2 regions of the Caballeronia sp. INML1 genome follow, and region 2 is predicted to be linked to the other one. Evidence: riboswitches for the same ligand, from Rfam matches in the RefSeq annotation. Region 2 holds a riboswitch; the other holds the start of a gene.
What was found. Region 2 has a riboswitch for thiamine pyrophosphate ahead of thiC (phosphomethylpyrimidine synthase ThiC). Riboswitches for the same ligand answer to the same signal wherever they lie in the genome.
Positions count from the first base shown of each region.

Region 1: another riboswitch for thiamine pyrophosphate. It lies ahead of NCR38_RS12150 (FAD-dependent oxidoreductase); the one in region 2 lies ahead of thiC (phosphomethylpyrimidine synthase ThiC).

Region 1 covers NZ_JALQDT010000038.1:24,578-32,518, forward strand. Annotated here, with positions in the region: gene NCR38_RS12130 (ABC transporter ATP-binding protein) at 1-248, opposite strand, end outside; gene thiE (thiamine phosphate synthase) at 346-1,428, opposite strand; gene NCR38_RS12140 (thiazole synthase) at 1,425-2,231, opposite strand; gene thiS (sulfur carrier protein ThiS) at 2,255-2,452, opposite strand; gene NCR38_RS12150 (FAD-dependent oxidoreductase) at 2,469-3,617, opposite strand; TPP riboswitch at 3,800-3,924, opposite strand; gene NCR38_RS12155 (ABC transporter ATP-binding protein/permease) at 4,155-5,897, shown strand; gene NCR38_RS12160 (glutamate synthase subunit beta) at 5,963-7,429, opposite strand; gene NCR38_RS12165 (glutamate synthase-related protein) at 7,507-7,941, opposite strand, start outside.
Region 2 covers NZ_JALQDT010000010.1:117,285-125,225, forward strand. Annotated here, with positions in the region: gene NCR38_RS04550 (glycine zipper 2TM domain-containing protein) at 1-82, opposite strand, end outside; gene thiC (phosphomethylpyrimidine synthase ThiC) at 345-2,276, opposite strand; TPP riboswitch at 2,419-2,563, opposite strand; gene NCR38_RS04560 (EamA family transporter) at 2,809-3,750, shown strand; gene NCR38_RS04565 (YadA-like family protein) at 5,258-6,952, shown strand; gene NCR38_RS04570 (hypothetical protein) at 7,065-7,397, opposite strand.

The DNA.
Region 1 (7,941 bases), on a different contig from region 2:
AGCGCGTAAAGGCCATCGCGCGTCTGCGCGCCGACGTCCTGTCCGTCGAACATGACCTGGCCGCGGCTCGCCTTCACGAGGCCGCCGACCAGACGCAAGGTCGTGGTTTTGCCGCAGCCTGAGCCGCCCATGACCGCGACCACCTGACCGCGCGTGAAGCGCATGTTCAGGTTCGACAGTACGAGCCGGTCGCCGTAGCCGAAATCGACGTCGCGCAGCTCTAGCAGAGTCTCGGAAGAAGCAGGCACTGGGTAAGAGATTCCGTTGACGCAAGAGGCCGAATTATAGGGCCTGCGCGCAATCGGTGCTTTGCCTAGGTCCTCGCTCCTTCGCTTTTGGGATTCTTTACCGTTGACCAGCAAACATTTGTTGCAACGACGAGACCGCCCCTGCCGCGTCCGGCGCCTCGGTGACCGCGCGCACGACCGCCGCGCTGCCGACGCCCGTTGCGAGGACGTCCGGCATCACGCCGGCGTCGATTCCGCCGATCGCAACGAGCGGTACGCGCCCCGAGAGAAGCTGCACGTAGCGTCTGAGCCGCGCGAGCCCTTGCGGCCTGGTCGGCATGACTTTGGTCGTGGTCGGGAAAACCGCGCCGAGCGCGAGATAGCTTGGCTTGAAATGCAGCGCGCGCAGCATCTCGTAATAGCCGTGCGTCGACAGTCCGAGTCGCACGCCGGCCTTTGCGATCGCGTTCAGATCGGCCGTCTGCACGTCTTCCTGGCCGAGATGCACACCGTACGCGCCCGCGGCGATCGCTTCGCGCCAATGATCGTTGATGAAAAGTTGCGCATCATGCCGGCGCCCTGCCTCGACCGAGCGTGCGATTTCGCGCCGCAAGTCGTCGGTACTGGTCGATTTGCGGCGCAATTGCGCGGTGCGCACGCCGAACTCCAGCACGCGTTCGACCCAGTCCGCGCTCGGCAGCACCGGATACAGGCCGAGCCGATCAGGACAAGCCGGAAAGCCGCCTTCGGGCGCCGCCGGCAGATCGGCGACACGCGGGAACGTCGCGAAATCGACGGGCCAGGCGTCGGCCTTGTTCTCGTCGCCCGCGCGCCAGGCGAGCGCGAGCGTGAGCGCGTCGTGCGGTTCGAAGTTGCAATCGAGGAAAGCGGCCAGAGCGGCCAGCCAATCGTCGGCCCATTCGCCTTCCAGCGCGAAGCGTTCGTCGCCGCGATACAGCGTGACCCGCCCTTCGCGTGCATCGAGCACGGCTGCGCCGCTTTTTGCGAGCCGGGCGGCGTCCGCGTCGTGCGCCTCGATAACGATCAGATCGCCGGCCTTCGGCGATTCCGGCGCGGTCAGGCAAATGCGCCAGCGCGTTTCAGCCGCGGGCCATGCGCCGAGACGCGCGCGAATCCGCTCGGCGACTTCGATCAACTCGTCGGCGGGCGGCCAGAAAACTTCGTGATTCAGCAAGCTCATGCCGCGCCTCCGTCCTGATGCCAGAACGGCATGCCGACGACCGGCGTGCTCGCCTGCGCGCTGTCGCGCTCGGCCATCGGCCCGGCGAGGAATGCCGTGCGTCCCGCTTCGACGCCGAGCGCGAAGGCTCGCGCCATCTGCGGCGGGAAAGTCGCCTGCGATACGGCCGTATTGAGCAGCACGCCGTCGAAGCCCCATTCCATCACCTGGCAGGCGTGCGACGGCACACCGAGACCGGCATCGACGATCAGCGGCACATCCGGCAGCCGCTCGCGCAGCGTGCGCAGCCCGTACGGATTGGTGACGCCCTTACCGGTGCCGATCGGCGCGCCCCACGGCATCAGCGCCTCGCAGCCCGCATCGAGCAGACGCCGGCCGATCACCAGGTCCTCCGTGCAATACGGCAGCACCTTGAAGCCCTCTCGAATCAGCTTCGCCGCCGCTTCGACGAGGCCGATCGGATCGGGCTGCAGCGTGTAATCGTCGCCGATCAGCTCCAGCTTGATCCAGGGCGTTTCGAAGACTTCGCGCGCCATGCGGGCGGTCGTGAGCACCTCGTCGACGCTCTGGCAGCCGGCCGTGTTGGGAAGCAGTGCGACGCCGTGGCGCTTCAAAACATCGAAAAAGCCGGCTTCGCCCGTTTCCGACTGGCGGCGCAACGCGACCGTGACCATGCCTGGCCGAGCGGCGTCGATGGAGTCGGAAAGCGATTGCAGCGACGGATAACGCGAGGTGCCGAGCAGCACGCGGCTCGGAAAGGTCTCGCCGTAGAGCGTGAGAACGTCGGCGGTGGAGATGGTCATGATTCGATCCTTCGGTTCGGAGTTCAGCCGCCCGCGACGGGCGACACGACATCGAGCTTGTCGCCGGCGGCGAGCGTTTTCGTGGCGTGCTCGCCGCGCGCCACGAACTGGCCGTTCAAGGCGACTGCGAATGGCGGCTTCGCGCCGAATGCGGCGAGCGCTTGAGTGACGGTGACGTCGTCGGGCAAATCGAAGACGCGCTGATTGATATGGATGTTCATGGCTTTGGTCTCTTGCTCAATGCGACAGCGCGGGCGCGACCGAGAACGCGCCGTGCAGCAGCTCGGGCCAGCGCGCGGCGCCGCGGAAATCGGCGAAGGTCCCGGCATCGGCGACGTCGCCAGAAACGAGCGCCTCCGCTAGACAGCTCGCCACATCCGCGACTTCGGGCGCGATCATGAAGCCGTGGCGGTACAGGCCGTTCACGCGCACGGTCCGCGCCCCGTCCCAGACGATGGCCGGCCGATGATCCGGCAAGGTCGGCCGGCAATGCGAATTCAGTTCAAGGATGCGCGCCTCGCCGAAGCCCGGATGCACGGCGAAAGCGGCGCTCAGCAGTTCCAGCGCCGAGCGCACGCTTACGGGCGACATGTCTTCTCCTTCCACTTCCGTCGCGCCGATCACGTACAGATCGTTCTCCTTGGGCGCGATATAGAGCGGATAGCGCGGATGCAGCAACCGCACGGGCCGCGAAAGCCCAATGCCCGGCGCATGCACGCGCGCGACTTCGCCCCGGATGCCGCGCAGTGCGGGCCACGCGGGTTTTGCGCCCAAGCCGCGGCAATCGATGATCCAGCGGGCGTCGGGCATGGCGTCGACCGGCGTGTTCCAGTATGTGCGCACGCCGCGCGCCGTGAGGCCGGCCGCGAGCACGCTCAAGGCCTGCCGGTTATCCAGCTGACCCTCGTTCGGCAGCAGCCAGCCCTGCGCGAAGCGCGTTCCCAGTGCCGGTTCGGCTTGCGCGACCTGCGCGCCCGCGAGCTTGACGAACCCGCCATCGAGCAAGTCGGCGGGCGAATTGGCGCGCAAGCGGCGCTCGAACAGCGGCGCCTCCGCGCGATCCGCGCCGTGCCAGACGACGAGCGTTCCGTTGCGCTGAAAGAAGACCGGCTCGGGCAATTGCGCGATGAGACGCGGCCAGCGTTCGAGCGACGCCGCCCCGAGCCCGACGACGAGCGGCTCCGCGCTCGCCGCCTCGGCGAGCGGCGCTAGCATCGCGGCGGCGACCCACGCAGCCGACTGCGTGCCCGCTGCGTCGCCGCGTTCGTAGAGCGCGACGTCATGGCCCGCGCCAGCGAGTTGCCAGGCGATGAGCCGCCCGACGAGCCCGCCGCCGACGACGGCGAAATCCTCCCGGCGCGGTGCGCCCTGTTCGATCCTGTTCAATTCGCTGTCTCCAAAGGGCGCGACGCTGCACTGTACGAGGAGACGAAGTACGCGATCTCGACCGTGCGGGCGCGGCGCCGCATCACAAGGACGAAATCAGCGGAGAGACCGGCTCGGCATGGATGAAACGTGCCGGGCGGAAAGAAAATACTGGAAGAGACTGGAGGAATGGCGCGTGACTCGCGCGTTCTCCGGAAACTTCCCTCGCCGGTATTACCCGGATCGGGTGCAAAGGGTCTCTCTCAGCCTCGCCGCGCTGCCGACCGTTCCGGCCGCCGATGCGCGCGAAGCACCCCTGTTTCGTCGAGGATCATTAAAACATGAAAGGCGAAGGCGCTGCAAACCGGGATTGCCCGCCTTTTATCGCCCGCGCCGGCACTCTGGCACAATGCCGCGAACACGGTTCGCCGCACGATCGCGCGAAATTAAGCGGACGTTAAGACAATCCCGGAACAATTCGCGGGGCCGGAAAAAGCGCGCGCGACCTGGCCGCGGACGTAACAATCGGGCGCCCCGGGGCGCATCAGCAGGAAGCTCATGACCAACATTCGTACCGAAAGCACACAGCAGAAGGCCGACGAAGTCTCGGCGTGGAGCCTCATCAAGCCGTACTGGGTTTCCGAGGAGCGCGGTGTCGCGTGGGGTCTGCTCGTCGCGATCATCGCGATCAACATGACGGTCGTGTGGATCAATGTCCGGCTCAATAGCTGGAACGCCGACTTCTATAACGCGCTGCAGAACAAGAACGTCAGGGACTTTCCTCATCTGCTGCTGATCTTCACGGGCCTCGCGTTCGCGTACATCCTGCTCGCGGTGTATGGGCGTTATCTGCGGCAGATGCTCGCGTTTCGCTGGCGGCAGTGGCTCACCAACAGGTTTCTGGAGCAATGGCTCGGCGACAAGGCGTTCTATCGCATCGAGCGCGATCGCCTCGCCGACAACCCCGACCAGCGTATTTCCGACGACCTGCAGTCCTTCGCCACCACCACGCTTTCGCTGTCCCTCGACCTGCTTTCGACGCTCGTCACACTCGTTACCTTCATCACGATTCTCTGGACCATCGCGGGCGCGCTCACCTTCTCGCTCGGCGCCACACCGGTCACGATTCCCGGCTACATGGTGTGGGCCGCCGCGCTCTACGCGATTCTCGGTTCGCTGATCATCCAGAAGGTCGGGCATCCGCTCGTGTCGATCAACTATCAGCAGCAGAAAGTCGAAGCGGATTTTCGCTTCGGGCTGATTCGCGTGCGCGAAAACGCCGAGCAGATCGCGTTCTACGATGGCATCTCCACCGAAACCGCCAACGCAAAGACCATCTTCCAGCGCATCCGCGACAACTGGTGGCTCATCATGAAGTACACGAAGCGCATGACTTTCGTGTTGAGCTTCTACGGACAGATCGCGATCATCTTTCCGATCATGGTCGCCGCGCCGCGCTACTTCGCGGGCGCGTTTTCGTTCGGCGTGCTGATGCAGATTTCATCGGCGTTCGGCACGGTCAGCGATTCGTTTTCATGGTTCATCAACAGTTATTCGACGTTGGTCGAATGGCGCGCCACCGTCAACCGTCTGCGCGAATTCAAGCGCGTGATGCGCTCGACGCATATCCGCGAGGAAACGTCGCCGGCGACGGAGCACGGGGGCATTAACCTGCACTACACGAGCACGCCGTCGCTCACGACGAACGGCCTCATGCTCGCGCTTCCCAACGGTACGCCGCTCTCGCGCGTGGCGAACGTGTCGATCGAGCCGGGCTCGCGCTGGCTCGTCGTCGGGCCGTCGGGATCGGGCAAGAGCACGTTGATGCGCGCGCTGGCGGGCTTGTGGCCGTTCGGCGACGGCACGATCGACGCGCCCGTCGACGCAAAGATGATGTTCATCCCGCAGATGAGCTATCTGCCGATCGGGACGCTGCGTGCGGCGCTTTCGTATCCGTCGCCCGGCGGCACCTTCAGCGACGACGAATCGCGCGAAGTGCTGCGCATGTGCAATCTCGAAGCTTATGCGGATCGGCTGGACGAAAGCGCGCACTGGGCGCGGAGCCTGTCGCCGGGCGAGCAGCAGCGTCTCGCCGCGGCGCGCGTACTGCTCCACAAGCCCGACTTCGTGTTCCTCGATGAAGCGACCAGCGCGCTCGACGCCGAGAACGAACTGCATATCTACAACACGCTCGTCGAGCGGCTGCCGAAGGCGGCGATTCTGAGTGTGGCGCATCGCGAGTCGGTGGCGATGTTCCATGACTACAAGATCGAGATCGAGCGGGCGATGGCGGAGGTTTGATCCGCGCCGCAGCCAAAACAAAAAGGCCACGCAACCGCGTGGCCTTCGCATCGATGCCCGGCGCCTTATCGCGGCAACTCGCTCGACCCCATCAGATACGCATCGACCGATCGCGCGCACTGACGTCCTTCGCGAATCGCCCAGACGACCAGTGACTGACCACGGCGCATGTCACCCGCCGTGAACACCTTGTCCGCCGATGTGTAATACGCCTTGTCGCCTTCGGTTGCGGCACGCACATTCCCGCGCGCATCCTTCTCGACGCCGAACGCCTCCAGCACCGGCGAAACCGGCTGCGTAAAGCCCATCGCGAGCAGCACGAGATCGGCCTTCAGTTCGAATTCGGAATTCGGCACTTCCTGCATCTTGCCGCCCTTCCACTCGACGCGCACCGCGATCAGCTTCTCGACCTTGCCGTTCTTGCCTTCGAAGCGCTTCGTCGCCACGGACCAGTCGCGATCGCAACCTTCCTCATGCGACGACGACGTGCGCAGCTTGATCGGCCAATACGGCCAGACGAGCGGCTTGTTCTCTTCCTCGGGCGGCTGCGCGAGCAGTTCGAACTGCGCCACGCTCTTTGCGCCGTGACGATTCGACGTGCCCACACAGTCGGAACCCGTATCGCCGCCGCCGATCACGACCACATGCTTGCCCTTCGCCAGCAGTTGATCCGTCAGCTTGTCGCCGGCGTTGACCTTGTTCTGCTGCGGCAGGAATTCCATTGCATAGTAGATGCCTTCCAGCTCGCGACCCGGCACCGGCAAATCGCGCGGCGTTTCCGAGCCGCCCGCGATCACGACCGCGTCGAACTGTTCCTTTAGCTCGTCCGGCGTGATCGTTTCCTTCGCCGTGTTGCCGATGTACGCCGGCAACGGATCACGACCGATGAACACGTTCGTGCGGAACGACACGCCCTCCGCCTCCATCTGACGCATGCGGCGGTCGATCAGCCACTTCTCCAGCTTGAAGTCGGGGATGCCGTAACGCAACAGACCGCCGATGCGATCGTTCTTCTCGAACACGACCACTTCGTGCCCCGCGCGCCCGAGCTGTTGCGCGGCCGCGAGGCCCGCGGGGCCCGAACCGACGACCGCGACCTTCTTGCCCGTCTTGTGCTTCGGCGGCTGCGGCACGACCCAGCCCTCGGCGAATGCCTTGTCGATGATCGCGTGCTCGATCGACTTGATGCCGACCGGATCGTCATTGATGCCGAGCGTGCAAGCCGCTTCGCACGGCGCCGGACAAATGCGGCCCGTGAACTCCGGGAAGTTGTTGGTCGAGTGCAGCACGTTGATCGCGCTCTTCCAGTCCTGCTGGAACACGAGATCGTTGAAATCCGGAATGATGTTGTTGACCGGACAGCCGTTGTTGCAGAACGGGATGCCGCAATCCATGCAGCGCGCGCCTTGAATCTTGGCGTCTTCATCCGTCAGTGCGGCGACGAATTCCTTGTAATGCTTGACGCGGGTCAGCGGTGCTTCGTATGCCTCGTGGCGGCGTTCGAATTCGAGAAAACCGGTTGCCTTGCCCATTTCTTTCTCTGTGTACAGTGAGGGACCTGCTTCCCGACGCGCTCGCATCGGGAAGGCCTTCTATATATAAAACCGCTTCAAGCCGCGATGGCGTCTTTCGACTTTTTCGCGCCGAGCTCGGTGAGCGCGCGCTTGTACTCGGTCGGGAACACCTTGACGAACTGGCGGCGAGCCGAATCCCAGTTCTCGAGCAGCGACTTCGCACGCGGCGAGCCGGTGAACTGGAAGTGACGCTCGATCAGGCCCTTGAGCAGTGCTTCGTCCGTCTTGCCGCCGTGCCACAGCGCGCGATCCACCGTGCGCTCCTGTTCGGCCTGCTGCAGCACCGGATCGAGCGCGACCATCGACTTGTTGCACTTGCCCGCGAACATGCCGTCCGGGTCGTACACGAATGCGATGCCGCCAGACATGCCCGCCGCGAAGTTGCGGCCCGTCTCGCCGAGCACGACCACCGTGCCGCCCGTCATGTATTCGCAGCCGTGATCGCCCGTGCCTTCGACGACCGCCGTTGC
Region 2 (7,941 bases):
TGGTCATGTCGCTACAAGCGGTCAATCCTCCCAGAAACGCAACGACCACTGCAGCGGCGCCGATCTGTTTGATGTTTTTCATGTCGACTCTCCAATTCGATGATGAGATGAATCGGCTCCGGTTCGCCCGCGACTACGCGCGACGCGGTGCAACCGTTTCGGCGTCGGCCCAAAGGGGGGCCGCCATGTTTTCGCCGGTTCGTGCACATCTCCAGCAGAAAAGGTGCCTGAATCGTCAGATCAATCTTTCCTCCAGGCGCGACAAGACATTGCGCCCGGTCCCCATAAAAAAACGGCCTTTCGCACGCGCTGTGCGAAAGGCCGTTGTCAGCCAAAAACGAGCATCAGGTCGGCTGATAGATTTCCGAGCCCTTTCTCACGAATTCGATCGCCTTCGTCTCCATGCCTTTGGCGAGCGCCTCGTTTTCGCTCAAGCCCTGCTTCGCGGCGAAATCGCGTACGTCCTGCGTGATCTTCATCGAGCAGAAATGCGGGCCGCACATCGAGCAGAAGTGCGCGACTTTGGCCGAATCCTTCGGCAGGGTTTCGTCGTGGAATTCGCGCGCCTTGTCCGGATCGAGGCCAAGGTTGAACTGGTCTTCCCAACGGAACTCGAAACGCGCCTTGGACAGCGCGTTATCGCGAACTTGCGCGCCCGGATGACCCTTCGCCAGATCCGCCGCGTGCGCCGCGAGCTTGTAGGTGATGATGCCTTCCTTGACGTCGTCCTTGTTCGGCAGGCCGAGGTGTTCCTTCGGCGTGACGTAGCAGAGCATCGCCGTGCCGAACCAGCCGATCATCGCCGCGCCGATGCCCGACGTGATGTGGTCGTATCCCGGCGCGATGTCCGTGGTCAGCGGCCCGAGCGTGTAGAAGGGCGCCTCGTCGCACCATTCCAGTTGCAGGTCCATGTTCTCCTTGATGAGCTGCATCGGCACATGGCCGGGGCCTTCGATCATCACCTGCACGTCGTGCTTCCAGGCGACCTGCGTCAGTTCGCCGAGGGTCTTGAGCTCGCCGAGCTGCGCTTCGTCGTTGGCGTCGTAGATCGAGCCGGGGCGCAGGCCGTCGCCGAGCGAGAACGAGACATCGTATTGCTTCATGATTTCGCAGATGTCTTCGAAGTGCTCGTAGATGAAACTTTCCTTGTGATGCGCGAGGCACCACTTCGCCATGATCGAGCCGCCGCGCGACACGATGCCCGTCATGCGGTTGGCCGTCAGCGGCACGTATTGCAGGCGCACGCCCGCATGAATCGTGAAGTAATCGACGCCTTGCTCCGCCTGCTCGATCAGCGTGTCGCGGAAGATTTCCCACGTCAGGTCCTCGGCCTTGCCGTTGACCTTTTCGAGCGCCTGATAGATCGGCACGGTGCCGATCGGCACCGGCGAATTGCGGATGATCCACTCGCGCGTTTCATGAATGTGCTTGCCCGTCGAGAGATCCATGACCGTGTCGCCGCCCCAGCGGATCGCCCACGTCATCTTGTCGACTTCCTCGCCGATGGAGGAGGTCACCGCCGAATTGCCGATGTTCGCGTTGATCTTCACGAGGAAGTTGCGTCCGATGATCATCGGCTCGCTTTCCGGGTGATTGATGTTCGCCGGGATGATCGCGCGGCCGCGCGCCACTTCCTCGCGCACGAATTCGGGTGTGATTGCCTGGAGCCCGTCCTTGCCGAACGCCGCCGCGCCGAACGCCTGGCCGGGGTGCTGGCGGCCCATCATGGCCGCGAGCTTTTCGCCGTTCGGGCCGCTCTTCTTCAGGCTTTCGAGATATTCGGCGCGCCGCTGGTTCTCGCGGATCGCGATGTACTCCATCTCCGGCGTGATGATGCCCTGCCGTGCGTAGTGCATCTGCGAGACGTTCTTTCCGGCCACCGCGCGACGCGGATGGCGATGCAGGTCGGGGAAGCGCAGTTCGGCCGTCTTCGGATCGGCGGCGCGCTCGCGGCCGAATTCGCTCGACAGTCCCGCGAGCTCCTCCGTGTCGCCGCGACGCTCGATCCACGCGCGGCGCAGCGCGGGCAAGCCCGAGCGGATGTCGATCTTCGCGTCCGGGTCGGTGTACGGGCCGGACGTGTCGTACACGTACACCGGCGGATTCTTCTCGCCGCCGAAGCCGTCGGGGGTGTCCGATTGCGTGATTTCGCGCATCGGCACGCGGATGTCGGGCGTCGAGCCGGTCACGTAGACCTTGCGCGAGTTCGGCAGCGGCGCGATGGCGGCGGCATCGACGACGGCATTCTCGGACAGGAATTTCGGGTTGGCATTCATGTGGCTGTCTCTCCTGTGTGGGACGGTTTTATCCGGACTCGACGCGGACGAACGCCGTCGAGCTCGGCTGATTCAGGAGCTAAACAGGGAGGAACGAGATGGAAAGGTACGGGTCCGGAAGAAGTGGCCTGGATGCTGCGAACCATGGAACCCGAACGCTTCCCTGCGCTGGCATTATCCAGATCAGGTTCAAAGGGTATTTCTCACCCACGCCACACGAAGCGATTTCGTCGAATGAGCCGATGATCGAAATCACGATGTGCAACGCAGGACCCCCGCGTTAGCAGCCGACACGTTACACCGCGGCGTGGCGTCTTGGCAACCATTCGTAAAGTTGTGCAATCGCGTTCCGTGCTTACTGCATAATGTCGAGCGCCGCGAATTCTCGGGGTTTTCCCGGGGATTGCGCGGTCTCTCCTCGCGCAATCCGCACTTCCTTCGTTCCGTCATGTCGTCCAGTCTGGTAGTTGCCGCAGCGTCTGTCCCGGTCTCTTTCGCAGTCATCCGGCGCGCAGCCGTCGCGGAGTAATGCATGTCCGCTCTGCCGCCGCCGCGCCTGCCGTTCAGTTTCCCCGACCGCTTTCCGTTTCGTGCGCCGCGCTCCTTCAAAGGGCAAGTCGCGCTCGCGCTGGCCGTCGTGTATCTCGTGTGGGGCTCGACGTATCTCGGGATTCATCTGTCGCTCGAATCGTTCCCGCCGCTCATGCTCGGCGGCCTGCGAAACCTGTGCGCCGGGGTCGGGCTCTTCGCGATCGCCGTGCATCGCAAGGCGGTGTGGCCGAGCGCGCGGGAAGTGCGCAATGCGGCGATCGTCGGCACTTTGCTGGAGGGCTTGTCGAGCGGGATGATGGCCTACGGCATGCGCACGGTGGGCACCGGCACGGCGGCGGTGATGGTAGCCACCGTGCCGCTCTTCGCGACGATCTTCACCGCGCTCAGCGGGCGCGGCGTCGCGAGAGGCGAATGGTTCGCGGTGGCGCTCGGTCTCATCGGCATCGTGCTGCTGAACCACGGCGATCCTTCTCCGAGTTCGACTGTCGGCACGCTGGCGATTCTGTGCGCCGCGATTTTCTGGGCGGGCGGCGCGCATCTGGCGACGCGTCTGCGGCAGCCGTCGGATCTGCTCATGTCGACGGCCTTGCAGATCGGCCTGGGCGGGCTGATCGCGACGGCGATCGCGCTGGCGTCGGGCGAGCGTCTGACGCACATGAGCGCCGGCGCGGGATTTTCGTTCGTGTATCTCGTGGTGATCGGATCGATGGCTGCATATGTCGCGTATAACTTTCTGATTCGCAATACGAGCACGATTGTCGCGACGAGTTGTCTTTATGTGAATCCGGTGGTCGCGGTCATGTTGGGCGCGTTGTTGCTCGGCGAAGTCGTCACGCAGTGGACCGTGATTGCGACGGTCGTTATTTTGCTTTCCGTGGGGCTTTCTTTTTGGTTCGATTATCGGCGGCGGGGGCTGGCTTGACAGACTTCTTGCCGAAGAGCGCGTAATCGTCGCGAGTCCGTAATCGCTGGGCTGGGTGTCCGTATCGCGGCGCGGATATTCGGGCGCTCCCGAACTTCTATCTTCGGACCATCAGGGTGAAACAATCTGTCTTCGTACTTGCCCGGGCGCCGAGCGCCGGACAGAATCAGCGGCCAGAGCGCGTCGCGGAGCCGTTTTTTCACCGACGTTAACGCTCGCGCGTCGTTTGAGAACCATCGCCGCTATTGCGCGCGGCAGGGGTACGCACACGAATACGTCGGTGCGAGCGCGATCGGCTGGTTGCAAATGCGCATGATCCTGAAATACCAGGTGTTGTTGCGGACCCTGCGTGCCTGCGCCGAGGGCGATCTTGCTGACGCAAGACTCCCTGCTTTTGACCGATATCCGATGCGAAACGCTGATGGAGGATCGCAGCTCAGCAGGTGGTCGCCAAATTCGCGGACAAGTCGTCCGTCTACTCGAACGGCGGCGATCAAGATCTTTTCATTCACGTAATGCGGCGCAATGGCATGGCCGCCGAAGACGAGTTACTCGATTGCACGACGCTCAACACGCCTAATCAGCTTCAGACGCCCACGAGCTTCATGGTGCACTACATGGGTATGTGGCCCGTCCTTCGCGCACTGGTGACGCATCATGGCGAACAGATGAGTCTAGAGCTTGACGCGAGCCGTCGAAGGCATATCCGGAAGGCGCGCTCAAGCGTTCGTGCGTCGGACTGCCGTTTAAGCGCAGAATGCGCTTCGCCCTCGTTGGGCACCCGGCCTAATACATCGGTTCCTCCTCTGCCTTATACACCTGTCGAACGGCTCGCCATTGAGTGACGAAATCGCGAAACTGTTTCATGGGACGTTCCCGGCGAACGCTTGGTCGTAAAAAACCCCTAAAAGATCTTGGCGATTAGGCGGTCCGTGAACAGGCTGATGGCACGTTGCCCCCGTTAATGCAAGCCGCCATTTATAACGAAATGCGCTAATGCCTAAAAGGCAGGCAGATTGGTAAAAAAGGAAGAGATGAGGCCCTCCTTTCAATCGTCTCTCTATAATGCTGGATCGGCAATCAAATAGTAATGCTAACTAATGTTAATCACATAAGACATCTGAATCAGCTGATGAAGAGCCATAAAAAAGCGCACAGTCGCACAGGGATCGAAACCGACAACTGTCTTTTGCAATGAAGTGATTTAACTCACTCAGGTTTGCGTTATTCAATTTATGCTGCGATAAGAGATGAGTTCGGACAGCACCGTCGCACCAAGACGATCGCCTTCAATAGCGAGCTAGGCGCAATCGGCAGGATGAGGCCCTGACGTCGCAGCATCACTGTAACACAGCACGGTTTCAGTTCATGGCCCGAAGATCTTAAACACTCAAGGCTGGAAAGTGATTTTCGCGTGAGCGAAAAGAATGCTGCATTTGGCGACCACTTCGCCGGGAGCCGAACGCAGCGCAGTGTAAATCAAATTAACTATTAAAAGGATTTAATCATGGGGTTCTGTTCTTTCCGATTCAAGCCGGTAACGGTGGCGATCCTCGGCAGCATCGCGGTGCTCGCGACGGCAAACGTCTCGGCTGGCACGATCATAGGTTTTAATAATTGGGTGGAATCGTCCGTCACGCGCGATGGTCTCAACGTTATTGGCGATAACAGTTACATAGGTTCAAGCGGAGTAATGATTGGCGACGTAGGGCTCATTAATATTCCGGACAGCGTGGTGATCGGTAATCACGCAAACGCGTTCTTTGTCGAGGGTTCGAAGGGCCCGGCCGTCGTTATTGGAAATAATGCTCAATCGCGCCCATCGGGCGTCGCTGTAGGTGCTGATACATCTGCTGAATTTTACAGTGCTGTGTTTGGTACGGGAGCGCATGCGAACCCTTACGGCGTTGCCTTGGGCACTGATTCAAGCGCTGATTCTTCAGGCGTTGCGGTGGGAGCCAAAAGCTCCGCTGGCGGCGACGCTGTGGCCATCGGATCGAACTCCTCTGCGTTCGACGGGACGGTTGCTATCGGCACAGGCGCCCGTACCGACCAGGGAGGCGTGGCACTCGGCGCTGGAGGTTTCGCAGCATGGAACGGCGTTGCGCTCGGAACGAATGCGATGTCGGGGGGCGATAGCGTTGCTATAGGCACGGAGGCACGAGCAGACTTTTGGGGGACGGCCGTCGGCCGGTCGGCCTCAGCAGTCTCAGGAGGGTCGGCTTTTGGCGACTATGCAATCGCCACGAACGGTGGCGCTACCGCTATCGGCAGTGATGCTCACGCGGAAGGTAGCTCTAGCACAGCTATCGGAGTAGGCGCCAGTGCATCGGGCCGCAGCTCTGTCGCTATAGGCGCCTCCAGTGAAGACGGTGGTGAGCAGAACGTTGTCAGCGTCGGCGGTGGCATGCTCAATATCCACCGTCGTATAACAAACGTCGCAGATGGCATTCACGGCAACGACGCCGTGAACATGAACCAGCTAAACGCCGTGAGCCAGCTCGTCGCGCAAAACACCGCCGACATCCTCGCGCTCCAGAGCGACGGCAATGGCCGTGTCGAAGGCACGATGCTCCGCTCGACCATGCGGGCCGCAGCTCCGATGGTCCTCGGCGCTGCCGCGCCTGCAGTCTCCGACTCGCTCTTTGCGGCGAGCGGCGAAGCCGGCGAAACCGCCACGGCAGCGGGCGTCCACGCCACTGCCATGGGTGCGAACGCCAGCGCCAACGCCGACAACTCGGTGGCCCTCGGCGCGAACTCCGTCGCGGATCGAGCGAACACGGTCTCCGTCGGCGCGGCAGGCAGCGAACGTCAGATCACGAACGTCGCGGCCTGCACGCAAGGCACGGATGCGGTCAACGTCAATCAGTTGAACGACAAGATCTCGCAGGCCAACGCCTACACCGATCAAGCCGTCGCAGGCGCTAACGCCTACACCGAACAGGCAATCGAAGGCGCGAAGCACGACATGGAACGCTACGCTGATCGCGCAGCGGCATCGACCCTGGCCATCCCGAGCATTCCGGTGCTCAACCCGGGCGAGAAGTGGGCCGGTGTGGCAGTCGGCAACTACGGTAGCGCGACCGCCGTCGGCGTCGCCGCGGCCTATCAGGTGACGATGAACTTGAACCTCGGCGTCGGTGTTTCGTCGGCGAATGGCGGTTCGACTGCCGTCAAGGCTCAGGCAGGCTACCGCTGGTAAGCGCACGTCGATAGAACTGGCGGCATTCCGCCAGTTCCATTTGACGACTCTCGGACCCGGGCACACCGATATAGGTATGCCCGGGTTCACCGCTTGTAACGCCATTCAGGAACTACAACCGCCAGGCGTCCTGTTGCAGTTCTGCGAGGGCGCGTGTCAACACTTCATCCCAATCGCCGCGTTCTTTCTGGTTGAAAATCCGCATGCCCGGATACCACGGCGTGTCTCCATGATCACGCATCCAGCGCCAGCAGCTTCGATGCCGATCGAGCAACCATACGCGCTTGCCCATTGCGCCAGCGAGATGGGCTATGGATGTGCCGACACAGACCACGAAATCCAGCGATGCGACGAGCGCGGCCGTATCGGCGAAATCCTCTATCTCATTGATCCAGTCGACGATATGAGCACGTTGCCGGCGTAGCAGTTTCTTCGCGTCGCTCACTGGTTTCTGCAAGCTGATCCAAACTGCATGCGGCCACGAGATGAACGCGTCGAATCTCGACCGGCATGTTTCGTCCCGCGTCCACTTCCGGTATCAGCGTGCGGCCGGCGCATGCAAGGCCGATACGCGGCAGCGACGAGTTGTGCAGGCCGGCGAGACGTTTCGACCATCGTTGCGCTGCGCGCGGTTCCGCGTGCAGATACGGGATCGCGGTCGGGCTTGTGTCGACATCCGGTCCGAATGCCATAGGCAGTGACAGGAGCGGAGCTGTACTTGTCCTTGTCGCAAGTCGACGCGCGTCGCGTCGTTATTTGGGAACTGGAGCACGACACGGAAGAAAGAGCGAACGTGGGTTTGCGCCGTCGTCTTTCCCAAACTCCCATCACGAGGCACCGCCGATCTGACTTGACGGCACTCGTACCCGAAAATTTCGGTGAGTGAACCCCGCTTCGCCGCTTGTAAGATTCGGCCAATAATGGCGCGTCTGCGCATCTCGTCCACCTTCCGCATCTTCTCTCCCGAAGCAATCCTCTAACGAAAGCAA